3 regions of the Otariodibacter oris genome follow, and region 2 is predicted to be linked to each of the others. Evidence: riboswitches for the same ligand, from Rfam matches in the RefSeq annotation. Region 2 holds a riboswitch; each other region holds the start of a gene.

Region 1 (6,595 bases), 550 kb from region 2:
ATGCCGTTAATTTTGAATACATGATATTTTTTATCATTGAAATAATATAGAGCAATACTTTTCTAATTATTCTTTTAACAAAAGTTAGTTACAATCAATATTAGCTCGTTGAGCAAATCGAGAACCTAAAGAGTATTCTATATCTGATGGAAGATCTGAATCTGATTTTTTGAATTGGCTAATTGATGACATATCGGGTGTTGCAGCTTGATCTAATTGAGATGCATAAAGACGTAAAGATTCATCAACTTTTGATTCCGTAATAGAGACAGTACATTGTGATTCTGGATCAATAGTTATATCCCTATGATCGAGATAACTCATAGAAAGGTAATAAGTTGGTTCAAACGTGAATAGTTTGAATGTGTGTCCTTTTGTTTCCACAGGGTTTAATAGTGGTAATTCAAAGTCATAGGTGATTCTACTATCTTCAATTTTAATAGAGGGGCTTATAGGGAGTTCATCAAATTGAATCCGTTTATCTTTTTCATTGTATAATCGGCTAAAAAACTGGTTTCCCATTATATATAATGAGAGTTCTCCAATGATGTCTTGTTCCGCTCTTTGCTTATCTTCTGCATTTTTTAATTCATAAATTAACTGTGATGAGGTTATTTCATCTAATCTCCAACTCATGTCAAAGCCTCTTAGCTTATTGTCTTCTACAAGAACTTTATTTTTCATATCAATAAATGTATGTGGGTGAGCTAAGAGATTTTCTGTAAAGAATAAATAGCTGAGTAAAATGATAAGGGCATATTTTTTCATGGTTTCCAACTTGATATTAGCTATATTTTAGCTAAATTAATGAGCCAATAGGTAGTAATAGATAAAAAGCGAACAGAAAACCTGTTCGCTTTTTCTATCAAATTAAGAAATACAATGATTATCCGTTATAAGTATTAAATTTTACATTTTCACCGACAATATCAATGTAGCTAGGATCTAAATCTGATAATTTTCCAGCTCCACTTAAGATCATTGCTGAAACTAAATCTTTATTTAAGAAATCAATCACAGATTTAACACCTTGAGAGCCACCTAACCCTAAACCGTATAAAATTGGACGGCCTACAGCAACTGCTGTTGCACCCATAGCTACCGCACGTACGATATCAATACCACGACGAACACCACCATCTAAAATGATTGGTACACGTTTATTTACAACTTTAGCAATAGCAGGTAAGGCAGTCATGCTTGCAGGAACACCATCAATTTGACGACCACCATGGTTTGACACTTGGATTGCATCAGCGCCAGCTTGAATAAATCTTTCGGCATCGTCTGGACGTAAGATACCTTTAACAATAACTGGTAAACCAGTAAAGCTTTTAATGAATTCAATGTCTTTAGTTGTTAAAGCTGTTTTTTGATTGAAGAAGTCACCAGTACCACCCATTTTTGGATCATGGTTACCGAATGATCTATCTGGACGGAAAGGGCTACCCATAGCGATGAAGTTTTCTGGTTGGCCAGGACCAAGTGCATCAGCTGTTAAAATGATTGCTGAATAACCTGCATTTTTTGCACGAGTTAACAATGATTTAGTCACTTCTTCATCATTGTTATAATATAACTGGAACCATTTAGGGCCTTTAGTTGATTCGGCAATTTGTTCAAGAGTTGCATTTGATGCGCCTGAAGAGCAGTACAAAGTATTTGCTAACTCTGCACCTTTAGCTGTTAATTGTTCTCCGCTTTCGTGGACCATTGCGTGAGCACCCATAGGAGCAACAATGACTGGAGATGCTAGATCTAAATCCAATAATTTAGTTGAAGTATCAATATCACTCCAAGATAAACCTACTAAGCGTTTTGCTGCTATGCGGTAATCATCAAATGCACGACGGTTTTCATGCATAGTCCACTCTGCACCAGCTGCACCAGATACAAATTCAAAACCAGCTTTTGGAATAACTTTACTTGCAGGTTCTTCCAAACGTTCAAGACTAACAACTTGAATTGGTTTATCTGCAGTACTTGCACCGTAAGCTGTTTTAGTTGCTTTTTTTGCACTTGTTGATTTGTCTGCTGCAAATGCTGGAGCACTCATAAATGGTAATGTACTTAATCCAACGCTAGCTACACCTAAACCTAGACCTGCAGCACTAAGAAATTTACGTCTAGATAGAGTTTCTTTTTCCGAAACTCCTACTGTTGTAGTTTCTACTTCTTTTACAGAAGTATCTAATTGATGAGATGAAGTCATATTTATTCCTCAATATTTGATGAAGATGAAAGAAATTGCAAGGCAAGTTTATTGACACATTATTTGTAATAATATTATATCATTTTTGCATTGCTAGTTGTTTTATTAACATAATAACCATAAATATTTAATGGTTATTTGTTTAAAAAACTTTGCTAATGTTAATTCTTTTTTTTTAAAATGTAAATAATTGAATAAAAAATAAATGAGCGTATAATGCCAACCAATGTCCTTAATATTTAATGTTTTTTTATTATCAATTAATGGTAAATAAATAATTTATAAATATTAAAAAATATATTAAGAGGCATTAATCTAAAGTATTAATATTTTAATAGATATATTATTTTTATAATTTATTGGTACTTTTTACTTTTGTTTTAGTTTGAGGATTTTAGTATGTCATTTAAAAAAACTTTGCTAGCTCTAGCAAGCATGACTTTCTCTTTGGGTGCAGTTGCTGCATCTGATACTGGTGTTGATGTTGACATATCCCAATATGAAAATCGTACAATGTTACCGGATATGACTGTAGGTATGTGTGATACTGTTGCACCTACATTGGTCCATATTAAAGATAACTTATATCGCCATACAAATGGTGCAGGTTTAGCCGTTCATAGTGGTCTGGTTATGATTACTGATGAAGGCGCTGTGGTTGTGGATGGCGGAGCTACCTGTGCTGCAGAATGGCTTAATAATGAAATTAAAACTCGTTTTAATGTTCCTGTAAAATATGTAGTTTTAACTCATGCACATGCTGACCACATGGCTGGTAGCCAAGTATTCCAAAAAGCAGGTGCAACAATTGTTGCAAATCAAAGAGCGGTTGAACCAATTGTTGGTGAAAAACTTCCTTATGCTGTACCAAATCGTGTATTTGATAAAGATATGACTATTAGTATTGGCGGTGAAACTGTTGAATTACATCGTGTCGCACCAAGCCATTCAGATAGTATGATAATGGTATTATTCCCTCGCCAGAAAGCCCTACAATGTACAGACGTGTGTGAAAGTAAGAGTATGCCATATAATGACTTCTTAGATTTCTACTATCCAGGATGGATTGATACTTTAAATTGGGTATTAGAGCAAGATGTTGATGTTATTGATGTTGGTCACTATGGTTTAGCAACAAAAGAAGATGAAAGAGCTTTGCGTGATTACATGGTAGATTTACATGATCAAGTGCTTCATTTAGTGCGTGAAGGTCAATCTTGGGATCAACTTTACCGTAATGTTAAATTTAGTCCAGATATTCAAGATTGGATTGGTTTCAATAATATGAAAACATTAAATATTGTTGGTATGTATCGTTGGGTTTCTAACCACCGTCGTGGTGAATGGTAATCATTCGAATAATTTCAAATAAATTTGAATAAATAAAGAGAAAGCCGTGCTTATTTTTCAGAAGCATGGCTTCTTTTTATTTAATACCTATAGAAAGATATAATGTATTGTTTTTAATGATATATTTTAATTGAATTAAATTTTTATTTAAGTTATTTAATAATTTAAAAAATTATATTTTATTTTTATTAGCAAATATATTTTAATTATTTTTATTAAGATAAAATTATATTACTATTAGAAATATGAATAGTAATTTATAAAAAACAATAAATTTCTGTGCGTAAATTATACATGAGTATAATTAATAAGCTTATAAATGATAAGAGTTTTCTCGAAGCATGAGATGCTTTATAATGACGCGATTTTTCCTTAAAACAAGACAAAGAGGTTAAGAATGAGTACTCCAATTTATAAACGTATTTTACTAAAACTTAGTGGTGAAGCATTACAAGGTAGTGAAGGGTTTGGTATCGATCCTTCCATTCTAGATAGAATGGCTATTGAAATTAAAGAATTAGTGGAGATGGGAGTTGAAGTTGGTGTAGTTCTTGGCGGGGGAAACTTATTCCGTGGTGCAAAACTCGCTAAAGCAGGGATGAATCGTGTAGTGGGTGATCATATGGGAATGCTTGCTACAGTCATGAATGGACTTGCAATGCGCGATGCTTTACACCGTGCAGAGGTGAATGCCAAATTAATGTCAGCATTTCAGTTAAATGGTATTTGCGATACTTATAACTGGTCAGAAGCGATAAAAATGTTACGTGAAAAACGTGTCGTGATTTTCTCTGCTGGAACAGGTAGTCCATTTTTTACCACTGATTCAGCAGCCTGTTTACGTGGTATTGAAATCGAAGCTGATGTGGTATTAAAAGCAACAAAAGTTGATGGAGTATATGATAAAGATCCAGTTAAAAATCCAGATGCAGTATTGTATAAAACATTAAGTTATGAAGAAGTGATCGATAAAGAATTACAAGTTATGGATTTAGCTGCATTTACTTTAGCTCGTGACCATGGCATGCCAATCCGTGTGTTTAACATGGGCAAGTCCGGAGCATTACGTCAAGTTGTATTAGGTACAGAAGAAGGGACTACAATTTCTTAATGTAATTTTTTAAGAATATAATTATAAGAAATTTTCTTCATAATTTTTATTTAGCCATAAGGTATCAAGGGATTCTTTGTGGCTTTTTTGTTAATGAACACCTAAATGTAAATATTTTTGCAATTTTTTGTAAATGCATATAGACTCCAAAAACATATTAGTCGGGGTGCGATTTTACTTGCTGAGATAATACCCGTGAACCTGATTCAGTTAATACTGCCGTAGGAAACTAACATTATGTCAAAATATATACTATTCAAATTCTACCTGTCTTTTATTTTCTATTTTAAATCATCATCTATTTAGCAACATCTTACTATTTGCAAGGTGTCTGATATGCGTAGCGTAATGATTGACAATCTAACCTTAGCATTTGATCAACAAGTGCTATTTAACGATTTTTCTTTTAGCCTAGTCAAAGGGCAATGGACTACATTACTTGGTAGTTCAGGCGTGGGAAAATCAACTTTACTTAGGGCGATTGCGGGCTTAGAAAATGAAGCCATTCAACAAGGAAAAATAGATTTCTCTCCTCAATCAAAAATTGCTTGGTTAGCCCAAGAAGATGCCTTATATCCTTGGCTCTCTATTTTGGATAATGTCCAACTTGAAGCACATTTATCAGGGCGTAAAAATCAACAAACAGTAGAAAAAGCTAAAGCGTTACTTGAACAGGTAAAGATGATAGAGCATATTCATAAAGCGCCTTATCAACTCTCTGGTGGCCAAAAACAACGTGTTGCTCTAGCAAGAACTTTAATGCAAGAGGCTGATATTATTTTGATGGATGAACCTTTTTCTGCATTAGATGCAGTAACGCGTTATCAGCTACAAAATCTTGCCTATACTTTACTCAAAGATAAAACAATTTTATTGATCACCCACGATCCGCAAGAAGCTATTCGTTTGAGTCATCGTATAGCGATCTTAAAGGGGAGCCCAGCAACCATTACTCATCAGATATCTTTACCCGATGATTTACCTCGAGAGTTAAATCAAGAATCCCTCTGGAAATTGCAGAAAGAATTACTCGACGAACTTGCAAGCGGGGATTTAGTATGAAAATTTTACCGATTATCCGCCCGCTTGTATTAGCTGTTATATTACTTATGTGTTGGCAATTAGCTGTGACATTTTGGCAGATTCCTCACTATTTATTGCCAACACCCCTCGATATTGTGAATAAGTTTTCTGAGAATACCTCATTATTGTGGCAACATACTCAGACTACATTAATTGAAATTGTGGTTGGTTTAGTACTTGGTGTGCTATTTGGACTTTTATCCGCAGTACTTTTGAGTTTATCTAAGACAATTTCTTCATTTTTATTGCCGATCCTGATCACTTCTCAAGCGATACCGATATTTGCCATTGCCCCATTACTCGTCCTTTGGTTTGGGTATGGCATGGCATCTAAGATTGTGATGACTATCCTTATTATTTATTTCCCTGTCACCGCAGCCTGTTATGACGGTTTAAGAAACACACCTAAAACGTGGTTGGAATTGGCAAATACTATCAAGATCTCACCGCTTGCGTTATTACTTAAAGTGAAATTCCCCGCGGCATTGCCTGCATTAGCATCGGGTTTGAGAATTGCGGTTTCGATTGCTCCCATTGGGGCGGTGATTGGCGAATGGGTTGGTTCATCAGAAGGGCTGGGCTATTTAATGTTAAATGCGAATGCTCGAATGCAAGTTGATCTCATGTTTTCAGCCCTATTTATTCTCGTTTTAATCACGCTCTTTTTGTATTTTTTTACAGATAAATTACTACGCTATTTTATCCCTTGGATTTCACAAGTTCGCTAATTCCGATCTATTAGTTTAAAGGAGACATTATGTCGATTATTGATAAATTCATAAGCAATGCTCAGCCTTATTGGAGAGCCTATGTTGAGCATGATTTTGTTCAGCAGTTAG
Region 2 (6,595 bases):
GAATTAGACGATGTGCCAAGTAATTCTCACGTAGGGCGAGTTGATTTAAAAGAAAATGGTAAAGGCTTAAAAGTTTTACGCCATAGTCTGCCTTATGGAAAAGCAAGTGGTGAAAATGGTTTATATTTCCTTGCTTTTTCTAAACGTTTATACAATATCGATCAACAATTAAAAAGTATGTTTGGTGAATTAGACGGTAAAACTGACCGCTTACTTGGATTTACCAAAGCGGTAACAAGTAGTTATTATTTTGCACCAAGTTTAGAAATATTACTCAATTTATAAACATTTTTCTTTATTAAATAAATAGGGATATTGATGATTAATATCCCTATTTTTTTATTATTTTTTTCTGATTATTTATTAATAAATCACAAATATTTGTATTTTTTAATAAAAAAGTGAGAAGCATGTCAAAAAAATGTAAACAAGTTGTTTACATTTTCTCATATTTTGGCAAATTAGAAATGCAAACCAACAAATTAATTAAACAAATCAAGAGGAAAACGTAATGTTTCATCATAATTTTAAGAAACTCATTAGTGCATTAACTATTAGTGCTGCATTATCATTATCTGCATGGGCTAATGATCCTATTGTTATTAAATTTTCACATGTAGTAGCTAATGAAACACCAAAAGGTCAAGGCGCTTTATTATTTCAAAAATTAGTTGATGAAAGATTAGCGGATAAAGTAAAAGTTGAAGTTTATCCGAACTCATCGCTTTATGGTGACGGAAAAGAAATGGAAGCATTATTATTAAATAATGTTCAAATGTTAGCACCGTCTTTAGCAAAATTTGATAAATATACGTCTAAAGTGCAACTTTTTGATCTTCCATTTTTATTTGATGATATTAAAGCGGTAGAACGTTTTGAAAAAAGTGAAGCGGGTAAATCACTATTAAACTCAATGAAAGATAAAGGCATTACTGGTTTAGCTTATTGGAATAATGATCTAAAACAGCTTTCTGCGAATAAAGAGTTGCGTGAACCTAGAGATGCAAGAGGATTAAAATTCCGTGTACAAAACTCAGATGTACTTGATGCTCAATTTAAAGCATTGAGAGCGATTCCTCGTAAAATGGCATTTGGAGAAATGTATCAAGGGCTACAAACTGGTGTAGTAAATGGTGCAGAAAATCCATATTCAAATATTTATTCACAAAAGGTTTATGAAGTTCAGAAATACATTACTGAATCTAATCATGGTTTACTTTCATATATGCTGATTGTGAACACTAAATTTTGGGATGGATTACCTGAAGATATTCGCACTGAATTAGAGAAAATCCTTGAAGAAGTGACCACAGAAGTGAATAAACAATCTCATGAATTAAATCTTGGTGATAAACAAAAAATTATTGACTCAGGTTCGACTGAAATTATTACCTTAACCCCTAAAGAACGTGAAAAATGGAGAGAAATGGTTAAACCTGTTTGGAAAGAATTTGAACCTGCTATCGGTGCAGATTTAATTAAAGCAGCTGAAGCATCAAATCAATAATTAATCATTTACATTTTTGGAGTGTGACAGCTTTTACGGATAAGTTGTCACACTTTTTTATTCTGACAAGGAGAACTCATGACTTCTTTAAAGTGGTTTTGGGAACGTTTTGAAGAGTGTTTCATTGCCATTTTACTTATGGTAATGACACTAGTCACTTTTGCTTACGTGGTATTTAATAATCTTTATAACGTTTTTTTCGATCTAGCCGATCAATTTCCTTCAACGGCTAATGTCACTGAACCCATCGGTGATTTTATTATGACAATGGCACAAGAAATGACGTGGAGTCTTGCCATCACTAAAGCATGTTTTGGTTGGCTGATATTTTTTGGTGCATCATACGGTGTGCGTACCGCAGGTCATATTGGGGTCGATGTTTTAGTCAAAAAATTACCTCGTGTAGCACAAAAATGGGTAAGTATCGTTGCAGTACTCGCTTGTATCGGCTATGGCGTGATTATTGCCTCCGCTAGTTATGAATGGGTAGAAACCATGTACATTGCAGATATTGGCGCAGATGATCTCAATCATTTTAATGTCAAAATATGGCATATTGGATTAATCATGCCGATTGGATTTGGGCTAATTGCTATTCGTTTTATTGAAATTCTTGTCCGCCTTCTCGCCAATAAACAGGTCAATTTAGGTTTAGCTGATGAAAGTGAAGATGCCCTCAAACTTGCACAAGGAGATGAAAAATGACCATTTTAGTATTATTTGTTCTCCTATTTGTGCTGATGTTTATCGGCGTACCCATTGCGATCTCACTGGGTCTATCTGGTGCAATCACAATCATACTTTTTAGCCAAGATTCATTAAGTTCATTAGCTATTAAGCTTTTTGAAACCTCTGAACATTATACGTTACTCGCTATTCCTTTCTTCCTGTTAGCAGGTGCATTTATGACCACAGGTGGTGTAGCAAAACGATTAATTGATTTCGCAAATGCAACCGTTGGACATATTCGTGGTGGGTTAGCGATTGCTGCCGTACTCTCTTGTATGTTATTTGCGGCTTTATCTGGCTCTAGCCCCGCCACCGTAGCGGCTGTGGGTTCAATTGCGATTGCTGGAATGGTTCGTTCGGGTTACCCCGTATCATTTGGTACAGGAATTATTTGTAATGCGGGAACATTAGGTATCTTAATTCCACCTTCTGTGGTTATGGTTGTTTATGCTGCTGCAACAGAAACCTCTGTTGGACGCTTATTTATGGCAGGTGTTATGCCTGGTATCTTACTTGGCGTTGTTTTAATGGTAGCAATCTATCTCGTCGCTAGAATAAAGAATTTACCAGCCCAACCTAGAGCCTCAGTTAAAGAGTGGTTTAGAGCGGGAAGAAAGGCGATTTGGGGGTTATTACTTATGGTAATTATCCTAGGTGGAATTTATAGTGGTATTTTCACGCCAACAGAAGCCGCTGCGGTAGCCGCCGTTTATTCATTCTTTGTGGCTGTATTCATCTATAAAGACGTGAGATTAAGAGATTGTCCGAAAGTCTTACTTGAATCGGCAAAACTCAGTGTCATGTTAATGTTCATCATTGCTAATGCCATGTTATTTGCTCATGTTTTAACAACAGAACAAATCCCGCAAATTATTACCGAGGCGGTAATCGAATGGAATTTACAACCATGGGCATTTTTATTGGTGGTTAATATCATTTTACTGATTGCTGGTGCATTTATGGAGCCTTCTGCCATTATTTTAATTCTCGCACCAATATTATTCCCAATTGCAGTTGAATTAGGCATTGATCCTATTCATTTAGGTATCATTATGGTGGTAAATATGGAAATTGGTTTAATCACCCCACCTATAGGGCTAAATCTCTTTGTTGCCTCAGCGGTGTCTAAATTACCACTATCAGAAGTTATTAGAGCAGCGCTACCATGGTTACTAATTCTTTTAACTTTCTTAGGACTTATTACCTATATACCTGCAATCTCAATGGCATTGCCAGAGTGGATTGGTATACACTAAATGGTAGCATTCTCAATAAAAAGGATTAAATCGCATTCGGTACATTCTGATTTATTCCTTTTTATTGTACAATATTCATATCGACGTTCTCATTGGGGTGCTTTGATTCAAGCTGAGAAATACCCATAGAACCTGATCTGATTAATATCAGCGTAGGGATTTGAGACAAGTTGTTTGTCCTTGTTTTAGATCCTTCTATCTTAATTCTATTTAGAAGGCGTTATTCCATGAAACTTAATCATCTCTTTGCACTTTCAAGTATTGCAATCTCTGTATCTGCACTTGCAGCTAATCAACCAACACTTACTGTTTATACTTATGACTCATTTACTTCTGAATGGGGACCTGCACCAAAACTGGAAGCCCTTTTTGAAGAAAACTGTAATTGTGATTTGAAATTTATGCCATTTGAAGATGGTGTCACTATGTTCAATCGTATCCGTTTAGAAGGTCAAAAAACCAAAGCGGATATCATGCTAGGTATCGATAATTTTGTAATGCCAGAAGCTGAAAAATCAGACTTATTTATTCCTCATCAACTTGATACTTCTGGATTAAATTTAGAAACTGCATGGACAAATGAAACCTTTGTTCCTTATGATTTCGGTGAATATGCCTTTGTTTATAATAAGAAAAATGTCACAAATCCACCAAAAAGCCTAAAAGAGTTAGTTGATCGTGAAGATCTCAAAATCATCTATCAAGATCCTCGCACAAGTACCGTAGGTAGAGGCTTACTCTTCTGGGTTAATCAGGTTTATGGCAACGATGCAGAAAAAGCTTGGGAAAAATTGGCTAAACACACAGTAACTGTTGGAAAAGGTTGGTCTGAAACTTACGGAGCATTCCTAAAAGGAGAATCAGATTTAGTACTAAGCTATTCAACCTCTCCGCTCTATCATCAATGGAATGAACAAGATGATAGCTATGCCGCAGCTAATTTTGATGAAGGGCATCTTGTTCAGATTGAAGTTGCAGGAATCACAAAAGCAAGCAAACAACCTGAGCTTGCCCGTCAATTTTTAACTTTCTTACAAACACCTGAAGCACAAAAAATTATTTCAGTGAATAACGTAATGAAACCTGTTGTAGCGAAAGATGCCGATCCTGCATTCAGTACATTGCCACATTATGCTCAATTACCATTTACCCAACCTGATGTGGAAACCGTTAAACAATGGTTAGCAACCTGGCAAAAAGCAATGAGTAAATAAATTCATTCCCCGCATTAAGCGGGGATTTTTATTTATTTCATTAAAATCGCTATAATGTGCCATTAATTCTTATTATTACGATGTCTATGCTGAATTTTATTCAAACGGCGAATCAACTTGGTGCGACAAAAACACCCTTTTTCTTTCTTATCGATTTTGAACAAAATAAACCGCTGATCTACCCGCTTACAACATTAGAACAGCATAAAATTTGGTTTAAATTTCCTGATAAATCAAATGCTATTGAGCAATCTATCGCTAAAAAATTCGAATTGACTTTTACCCCAATGGAACGCTCTTTATATCAAGAAAAATTTCACTTGGTAAAAAAGGAAATTCAGAATGGTAATAGCTATTTGCTCAATTTAACTGTACCAACACCCATTCAAACAAACTACACATTAGCGGAGATATTTCAGGCAAGTCGCGCAAAATACAAACTATTGCTTGATGATCATTTTGTTTGTTTCTCGCCCGAATGTTTTATCAAAATTGAGAACAATAGGATTTATTCCTATCCGATGAAAGGAACGATTAATGTTGAGGAAGAAAATGCCCTAGAAAAACTACTTAATTCTGAAAAAGAATTAGCCGAACACAATACAATTGTGGATCTAATCAGAAATGATTTAGCTCTGGTTGCTCAAAATATCCAAGTCACAAAGTATCGCTATGTAGAACAAGTGAATACACACAAAGGGGCAATTTACCAAACCAGTTCGGAAATTCGAGGCGAACTGCCACTTCACTGGCAAAATAATATTGGAAACCTGCTAGAAAAAATATTACCCGCTGGCTCGATCAGCGGAGCGCCGAAAGTCAAAACCGTTGAAATTATCCAGCAAGCAGAAAAACAGGAACGAGGCTACTACACGGGGATATTTGGTTATTTTGATGGTGATGCTTTAGATAGTGCAGTCGCCATTCGCTACATTGAAAATGATCATAACCAATTTATTTTCCGTAGCGGTGGGGGCATTACCGCGCTAAGCCAATGTGATGATGAATATAATGAAATTCTAGAGAAAATCTATGTCCCATTATCCACTATTTGAAACTTTATCCATCATTGATGGAAAATTCCAAAACCTCTCTTTTCATCAAGAGCGGATGGATAACGCTTTTAATGCTTATTTGAATGAAAAACCAGGCATCAACTTATCGGATATTGTGATTCCCAATGAATATCAGCAAGGGCAATTTCGCTGTCGAATTGATTACAATGCCTATCAATATGAAATGCAAATTTATCCTTACACTCCAAGAAAAATTCAGCAATTTCAATGTGTTTATGTTGAAAATTTTGACTATTCATTCAAATTTACTGATCGTAAGCGGTTAGATTCACTCAAAAATTTGCAAAAAACCAACCAAGAAATATTGATCATTAATAATGATAAAGTCAGCGATTGTACGATTGGTAATTTACTCTTTTTAAAAAATGGTCGCTGGTATAGCCCGACAGATTATTTATTAAAAGGCACTCAACTTGCTTATTTACTTGAGCAATCAGTAGTGGAACTTGTATCTATAAATACAAAAGATTTATTGGAATACGAAGCCGTTATGATGATTAACGCACTAAATCCTTTTGATCCAAAAAGAGCGATCATTATCAATAAGCAATCGATCATTCTTTGATATTTTCGATCTCTCTCGAAAATCCTAAAAAAACACTTGAAACTGTATAAACAAACAGTATAATAAATTCAAAATTTTGCACCACATCAAAATAAAAGGATCAGGCAATGGCAGAAAAAAAATCATCAGCATCAGCAACTAAATATAATGAACCAGATAGCAAAGAAAAGGCACTGGCTGCTGCTCTAGCCCAAATTGAAAAACAATTTGGTAAAGGCTCAATTATGAAATTGGGTGATACGCAACAA
Region 3 (6,595 bases), 300 kb from region 2:
AGATCCTGATTCAGCGATACTTTTTATCATTAATGATGAATTAGAAAATTTTCCTGTTCCCGTGAACAATCGAGAATCAAATGTATAATCGGCAATCACTAATGAATCATTTAAATTTTTAATATTATTTTTCATATAATTATTCCTATTAACCACCCGCAATCGCTCTGAATACTGTTAATGAGTCATTATCTTTTAATTGATAACTTTCCCATTCAGAACGAGGTAAAATATTTTGATTAATTGCTATCGCAAGACCCTGAGGATTTAAAGATTGTTGTTCAATTAATTGAGCAACAGACAGGACCGTTAATAATGTGATTTTTTCACCATTAATATAAATATCCACAATAAGTATCCTCTTATTTAATTAATGATTAGTGCAGCAAATTTTGCACTTTGCATGACGATGCAAATTTAAGGTTTGCCAAGTTAAATTTTTCCCATCAAACAGCATCAATTTCCCCGCACTTGATACAGGTAGATTTAATAAAACCTTTAATGTTTCTAGTGCTTGTAAACACCCGATAACACCAACAATGGGGGCAAGAACGCCTGCTGTTTTACAATTTAAATTGGGTAAATCTTGATCAGGATACAAACAAGCATAGCAACCTTGTTCTTTATAATCCGTTATTGTAAGTAGTTGCCCACTTAATCCAATAGCGGAACCAGAAACAAGCACTTTATTCAATTGAACACAAGCTTGATTTACCTGATGACGAGTTTCCATATTATCGGAACAATCTAAAACAACATCGACCTTACTCGCCCAATAAATGAGTTGTGTTAAATCCAATTTACGAGGAATAGCGATAACATTAATATCTGGATTAGTCGCATTAAGCCGTTTTTTCGCTGCTTCTGCTTTTAGTGAATAAATATCTTCAACCCCATACAAAATCTGTCGAGGTAAATTACTTATATCCACCTTATCAAAATCAGCCAAATAGACTTTGCCAATACCAGATCCCACTAAATATTGCGCAACGGGAGAGCCTAAACCTCCCAATCCAACAATTAGTACAGATTTTTTCTTTAGAAGGTTTTGACCTTCTATTCCACATTCTTGTAATAATAATTGTCGGCTATAACGCATAAACTCTTGATCAGAAAGCGACAAATTACACCTCTCTTAAACTACTCATATTTTGAAAGTGATGGTTAATTTACTCACTCTAATAAATTAACCATTTAAATAAAGTAACCGTAGTTAAAGCAGGTTCTGGCTTTGATGATAGATCTCACCGCCTTTTTGTCTAAACTTCTCTGACATCTCTTTAAAGCCTTCAGATTGAGTTTCAGTTACATTAACTACCTCAATATTTTCTAAGCCTTCAGCGTAATCTCGTACTTCTTGAGATATCTTCATTGAACAAAATTTAGGACCGCACATTGAACAGAAATGGGCAACTTTTCCAGATTCTTGAGGTAGGGTAGCATCGTGATAGGCTCTAGCGGTTTCTGGATCTAGAGATAAATTAAATTGATCTTCCCAACGGAATTCAAAACGCGCCTTAGACATAGCATTATCTCGTATTTGAGCTGCTGGATGCCCTTTAGCTAAATCAGCTGCATGAGCGGCAATTTTATAGGTGATCAATCCTTGTTTAACATCGTGTTTATCAGGTAAACCTAAATGCTCTTTTGGTGTAACGTAACAAAGCATTGCACAACCAAACCAACCTATCATGGCTGCTCCAATCCCTGAAGTAAAATGATCATACCCTGGTGCTATATCAGTGGTAAGAGGTCCTAAGGTATAAAATGGTGCTTCATAACAATGTTCCAATTCTTCAGTCATATTTCGTTGAATCATGTGCATTGGGATATGTCCTGGACCTTCGATCATCACTTGAACATCATATTCCCATGCAATTTTTGTTAATTCACCTAAGGTATATAATTCTGAAAATTGCGCTTCATCATTTGCATCTTGAATAGAGCCTGGGCGAAGTCCGTCACCTAATGAAAGCGCTACATCGTAGCTTGCACAAATTTCACAAAGTTCACGGAAATTTTGGTATAAGAAATTTTCTTTATGATGAGATAAGCACCATTTAGCCATAATAGAGCCACCTCTCGATACAATCCCTGTTAAACGTTTGGCAGTCATCGGCACATAGCGTAATAATGTGCCTGCGTGAATAGTAAAATAATCAACGCCTTGCTCTGCTTGCTCAATCAACGTATCTTTAAAAATCTCCCAAGTAAGATCCTCAGCCACACCATTCACTTTTTCTAATGCTTGGTATAATGGAACTGTACCGATAGGAACTGGGCTGTTGCGGATAATCCATTCACGAGTCTCATGAATATTTCGTCCTGTGGAAAGATCCATAACCGTATCAGCTCCCCAGCGAGTTGACCAAACTAATTTTTCTACTTCTTCTTCAATGGAAGAAGTCACCGAAGAATTTCCTATATTGGCATTGACTTTAACTAAGAAATTTCGACCAATAATCATTGGCTCTAATTCTGGATGGTTTATATTAGAAGGAATTATTGCTCGGCCCGCTGCAACTTCCTGACGAACAAATTCAGGTGTAATTTCTTTCGGAATAGTTGCCCCAAAATTTTGTCCAGGATGCTGTTGTAAAAGCACTTCGCTTTTTACACGATCTCTCCCCATATTTTCACGAATCGCGATATATTCCATTTCTGGTGTAATAATTCCTTGGCGAGCATAATGTAATTGAGTAACAATCTTCCCTTTTTTTGCACGTTTTATTTTACGTTGTAATTGAAAACGTAATTCATCCAACGTTTTATCCGCTAAACGAACTTGGGCATATTCAGAACTTGCTCCATCTAAATATTCCGTATCATTACGTTCTAAAATCCAATTATCCCGACAAACAGGAATCCCTTTAGTTACATCAATATTCTTGCTTTCATCTCCGTAAATACCCGAGGTATCATAAATAGGAATAGATTCGTTGAATTCATATTCAGGATGATCTTTATCTCCCCCAATTAAAGATGGAGTTAAATGAATTTCACGCATTGGTACTTGAATATCTGATCTAGATCCCTGTAAATAGATTCGTGAAGAATTTGGGTGCTGGTACCCTTTTAAATCCTTGATAAAATTTTGAGCAGATGTTCTTTTTTCGCGACGAGTTGTAATGTTTGACATAAGCAAATACACCTTCTAATAGATAATCAAAAATAAATAGGTAATTTTGCTTGTGAAGTGAATGGAACGGCTGCCCAATAGATATACTAAGGCAGTAATAAGAAGAAAAATACAGCGATCTTATTTGAAAATTAAAACTTGTTCCCTACGCAGATATTAACCTAACAGGTTCGACGGATCCCTACAAAAATAGATCTCAGCTCTGAAAGCACTCCGACAAGTGGGAATGAGTGTAAAATAATTTGATGATATATACAAATATATTTTTTGTACAATGAAGTAGATTGGTACGTCCTACTGATATCTTGAGCTATTGGATTAGGGCCAATTTCCTTAATAGATAAGGTTTCCCATTATAAAAGTACACGATTTAACCAAATAAATATGTGGATAACTCATTTATTTTTTGTTTTTATCTTGGGATCTATTCAATGATAACTGATGTAAAATTTTCTTCTGTGGATAACTAAGCTATTTATCCACAAACTTATTCGGATCTTAAGCAATGTTCTCTACATAGTTATATTAATATAACATTTTGATTTTAATGATTAATTTCTATTTATTCTTTAAAAATTGTTAGCCTAATAATAATCATAATAAAGATCTATATATAAAGATCTTATATTATTTAGATCCTCTCATTTCGATCCAGAAAAAGATCTTAAATAGCTTTTTCAAGATCCTCGTTTTTCAGGTAGAATTTACTTAGATTTTTTAGAATTTTGAAAGGCAATATATGATTTACAATGAAATATACGATGTTATCGTTGTAGGTGGAGGCCATGCAGGTACTGAAGCTGCTCTTGCCCCAGCTAGAATGGGTTTAAAAACACTTTTATTAACACATAATGTCGATACACTTGGTCAAATGTCTTGTAATCCTGCTATTGGTGGGATCGGTAAAGGGCATTTAGTTAAAGAGATTGATGCAATGGGCGGGTTAATGGCGAAAGCGACAGACTCCGCAGGGATTCAATTTAGAACTTTGAATAGCAGTAAAGGTCCAGCTGTGAGAGCAACTCGTGCTCAAGCTGATAGAGTGTTATATCGACAAGCGGTCAGAACAGCATTAGAAAATCAACAAAATTTAGATATTTTCCAGCAAGAAGTTGTTGATATTTTGATTGAAAATAACCGAGCAGTCGGTGCTGTAACCAAAATGGGTTTAATCTTTAAAGCTAGATCTGTTGTATTAACGGCTGGTACGTTTTTGGCGGGTAAGATCCATATTGGTTTAGATAACTATGCAGGTGGTCGCGCAGGCGATCCAGCTGCAACTATGCTTGCATCAAAATTAAGAGATCTTAATTTACGCGTTGATCGTTTAAAAACAGGAACACCACCAAGATTAGATGCGAGAACAATCGATTTTTCAGTGTTAGCACAACAACACGGTGATACATACTTACCAGTGTTTTCATTTATGGGATCGGTTGATCAGCATCCTCGTCAAATTCCTTGTTATATCACACATACAAACGAGCAAACCCACGATCTTATCCGTAATAGTTTAGATCGTAGCCCTATGTATACAGGTGTTATTGAAGGTATCGGACCACGTTATTGTCCATCTATTGAAGATAAAGTAATGCGATTTAGTGATCGCAATAGCCATCAGATCTATTTAGAACCAGAAGGGTTAAATACGATCGAGGTTTATCCAAATGGGATTTCAACCAGCTTACCTTTTGATGTGCAAATGGGCATCGTTCACTCAATGAAAGGCTTAGAAAATACTCGTATAGTGAAACCAGGATATGCGATTGAGTATGATTATTTTGACCCGCGTGATTTGAAACCAACATTAGAAACTAAATCAATTGATGGTTTATTCTTTGCAGGACAAATCAATGGCACAACAGGTTACGAAGAAGCGGGCGCACAAGGGTTACTTGCTGGTATCAATGCAGGATTGCAGGTACAAGGCAAAGAGGCTTGGTTCCCAACTCGTGATCAAGCTTATACAGGTGTACTGGTTGATGATCTTTGTACATTAGGTACAAAAGAGCCTTACCGTGTATTCACTTCTCGTGCTGAATATCGTTTGTTACTTCGTGAAGATAATGCGGATATTCGTTTAACGCCAATTGCTCATAAACTGGGATTGATTGATGAAGCACGTTGGGCGAGATTCAATCAAAAAATGGAAAACATTGAAAAAGAGCGTGAGCGTTTAAAACAAATCTGGGTACACCAACAAACGGCAAATCTCAGTGAAATTAATGCGTTATTGAATACGCCATTGACTCGAGAAGCGAGTGGTGAAGATTTATTACGTCGTCCTGAAGTGAGTTATGATGCTTTAACTCAAATTGAACCTTTTGCCCCTGCTTTAGAAGATAAACAAGCTGCAGAACAGGTAGAAATCGCAATAAAATACCAAGGGTATATTGAGCATCAATATCAAGAGATCGAACGCCATAAACGCCACGAAAATACGTTGATTCCGGCTGAATTTGACTACGATAAAGTGGAAAGCTTATCCAATGAAGTTCGTGCTAAGTTAGTAGAGCATCGTCCTGTTTCTATTGGCCAAGCTTCTCGTATTTCAGGGATTACCCCAGCGGCAATTTCTATCTTATTGGTCGCCTTGAAGAAACAAGGCATGTTAAAGCGTGGCGAATAATCAAAAGGAAATTGCAAAATGTTAGCTAAATTAGACCGCTTGTTATCGCAAGCGGATATATCTTTGACAGATCAGCAAAAACAGCAGTTAGTCGATTTTGTTCAATTACTCGATAAATGGAATAAGGCGTATAACTTAACTTCGGTGCGTGATCCTAATGAAATGTTGGTTAAACATATTATGGATAGTCTAGTTGTAAGCCCCTGCTTACAAGGTCATTCCTTTATTGATGTAGGAACAGGACCTGGATTACCTGGTATTCCTTTAGCGATAGCTAATCCTGATAAACATTTTGTGTTATTGGATAGTCTTGGTAAGCGAATCCGTTTTATTCAGCAAGTTTTACTGAAATTAGGGATTAAAAACGTAACGCCAGTACAAAGCCGAGTCGAAGAATATACAGACCAACAATTTGATGGTGTCTTGAGTCGAGCCTTTGCTTCATTAAATGATATGGTGAATTGGTGTTATCACTTACCTAATGAAAATGGGCTGTTTTATGCACTTAAGGGCGTTTATCATGATGAGGAAATATTAAGTATTGAAAAAGATATTCATGGAATTGATGTAGTAAAACTTGATATACCTCAATTAGTGGGAAGTAGGCATTTAATATTGTTGAAAAAATAAGTAATGTCTGTAAAATATACAGGTCTAACCAGACACAAAAAATATATAAATTTTTAACACTTATTATATAGATAGAGGTTTTTTTATGAAAAAATTACTCATAGCTCTAGCTGCATCTGCAGCTTTCTCAGGATCTGTTTTAGCTGCAGGACCAACATCTTATGGAGATACATCAGGAAATATCACTTTATCTGGTG

The links. Region 2 has a riboswitch for thiamine pyrophosphate ahead of thiB (thiamine ABC transporter substrate binding subunit). Riboswitches for the same ligand answer to the same signal wherever they lie in the genome.
Region 1: it holds a riboswitch for thiamine pyrophosphate, as region 2 does, so the genes downstream of both, A6A10_RS04130 (ABC transporter ATP-binding protein) here and thiB (thiamine ABC transporter substrate binding subunit) in region 2, are expected to answer to the same signal.
Region 3: it holds a riboswitch for thiamine pyrophosphate, as region 2 does, so the genes downstream of both, thiC (phosphomethylpyrimidine synthase ThiC) here and thiB (thiamine ABC transporter substrate binding subunit) in region 2, are expected to answer to the same signal.

Annotation. Positions count from the first base shown of each region.
Region 1 is NZ_CP016604.1:906,973-913,567, forward strand. It holds gene aroC (chorismate synthase) at 1-10, shown strand, start outside; gene A6A10_RS04110 (DUF1007 family protein) at 85-768, opposite strand; gene A6A10_RS04115 (alpha-hydroxy-acid oxidizing protein) at 887-2,212, opposite strand; gene A6A10_RS04120 (MBL fold metallo-hydrolase) at 2,612-3,562, shown strand; gene pyrH (UMP kinase) at 3,960-4,673, shown strand; TPP riboswitch at 4,826-4,918, shown strand; gene A6A10_RS04130 (ABC transporter ATP-binding protein) at 5,010-5,735, shown strand; gene A6A10_RS04135 (ABC transporter permease) at 5,732-6,484, shown strand; gene tenA (thiaminase II) at 6,514-6,595, shown strand, end outside.
Region 2 is NZ_CP016604.1:353,879-360,473, reverse strand. It holds gene A6A10_RS01715 (Dyp-type peroxidase) at 1-285, shown strand, start outside; gene A6A10_RS01710 (TRAP transporter substrate-binding protein) at 512-1,507, shown strand; gene A6A10_RS01705 (TRAP transporter small permease) at 1,586-2,212, shown strand; gene dctM (C4-dicarboxylate TRAP transporter large permease protein DctM) at 2,209-3,492, shown strand; TPP riboswitch at 3,576-3,669, shown strand; gene thiB (thiamine ABC transporter substrate binding subunit) at 3,720-4,706, shown strand; gene A6A10_RS01690 (aminodeoxychorismate synthase component I) at 4,793-5,761, shown strand; gene A6A10_RS01685 (aminotransferase class IV family protein) at 5,739-6,347, shown strand; gene recA (recombinase RecA) at 6,455-6,595, shown strand, end outside.
Region 3 is NZ_CP016604.1:49,072-55,666, reverse strand. It holds gene A6A10_RS00265 (thiazole synthase) at 1-135, opposite strand, end outside; gene thiS (sulfur carrier protein ThiS) at 149-349, opposite strand; gene A6A10_RS00255 (HesA/MoeB/ThiF family protein) at 371-1,123, opposite strand; gene thiC (phosphomethylpyrimidine synthase ThiC) at 1,214-3,139, opposite strand; TPP riboswitch at 3,265-3,365, opposite strand; gene mnmG (tRNA uridine-5-carboxymethylaminomethyl(34) synthesis enzyme MnmG) at 3,879-5,768, shown strand; gene rsmG (16S rRNA (guanine(527)-N(7))-methyltransferase RsmG) at 5,787-6,398, shown strand; gene A6A10_RS00235 (fimbrial protein) at 6,484-6,595, shown strand, end outside.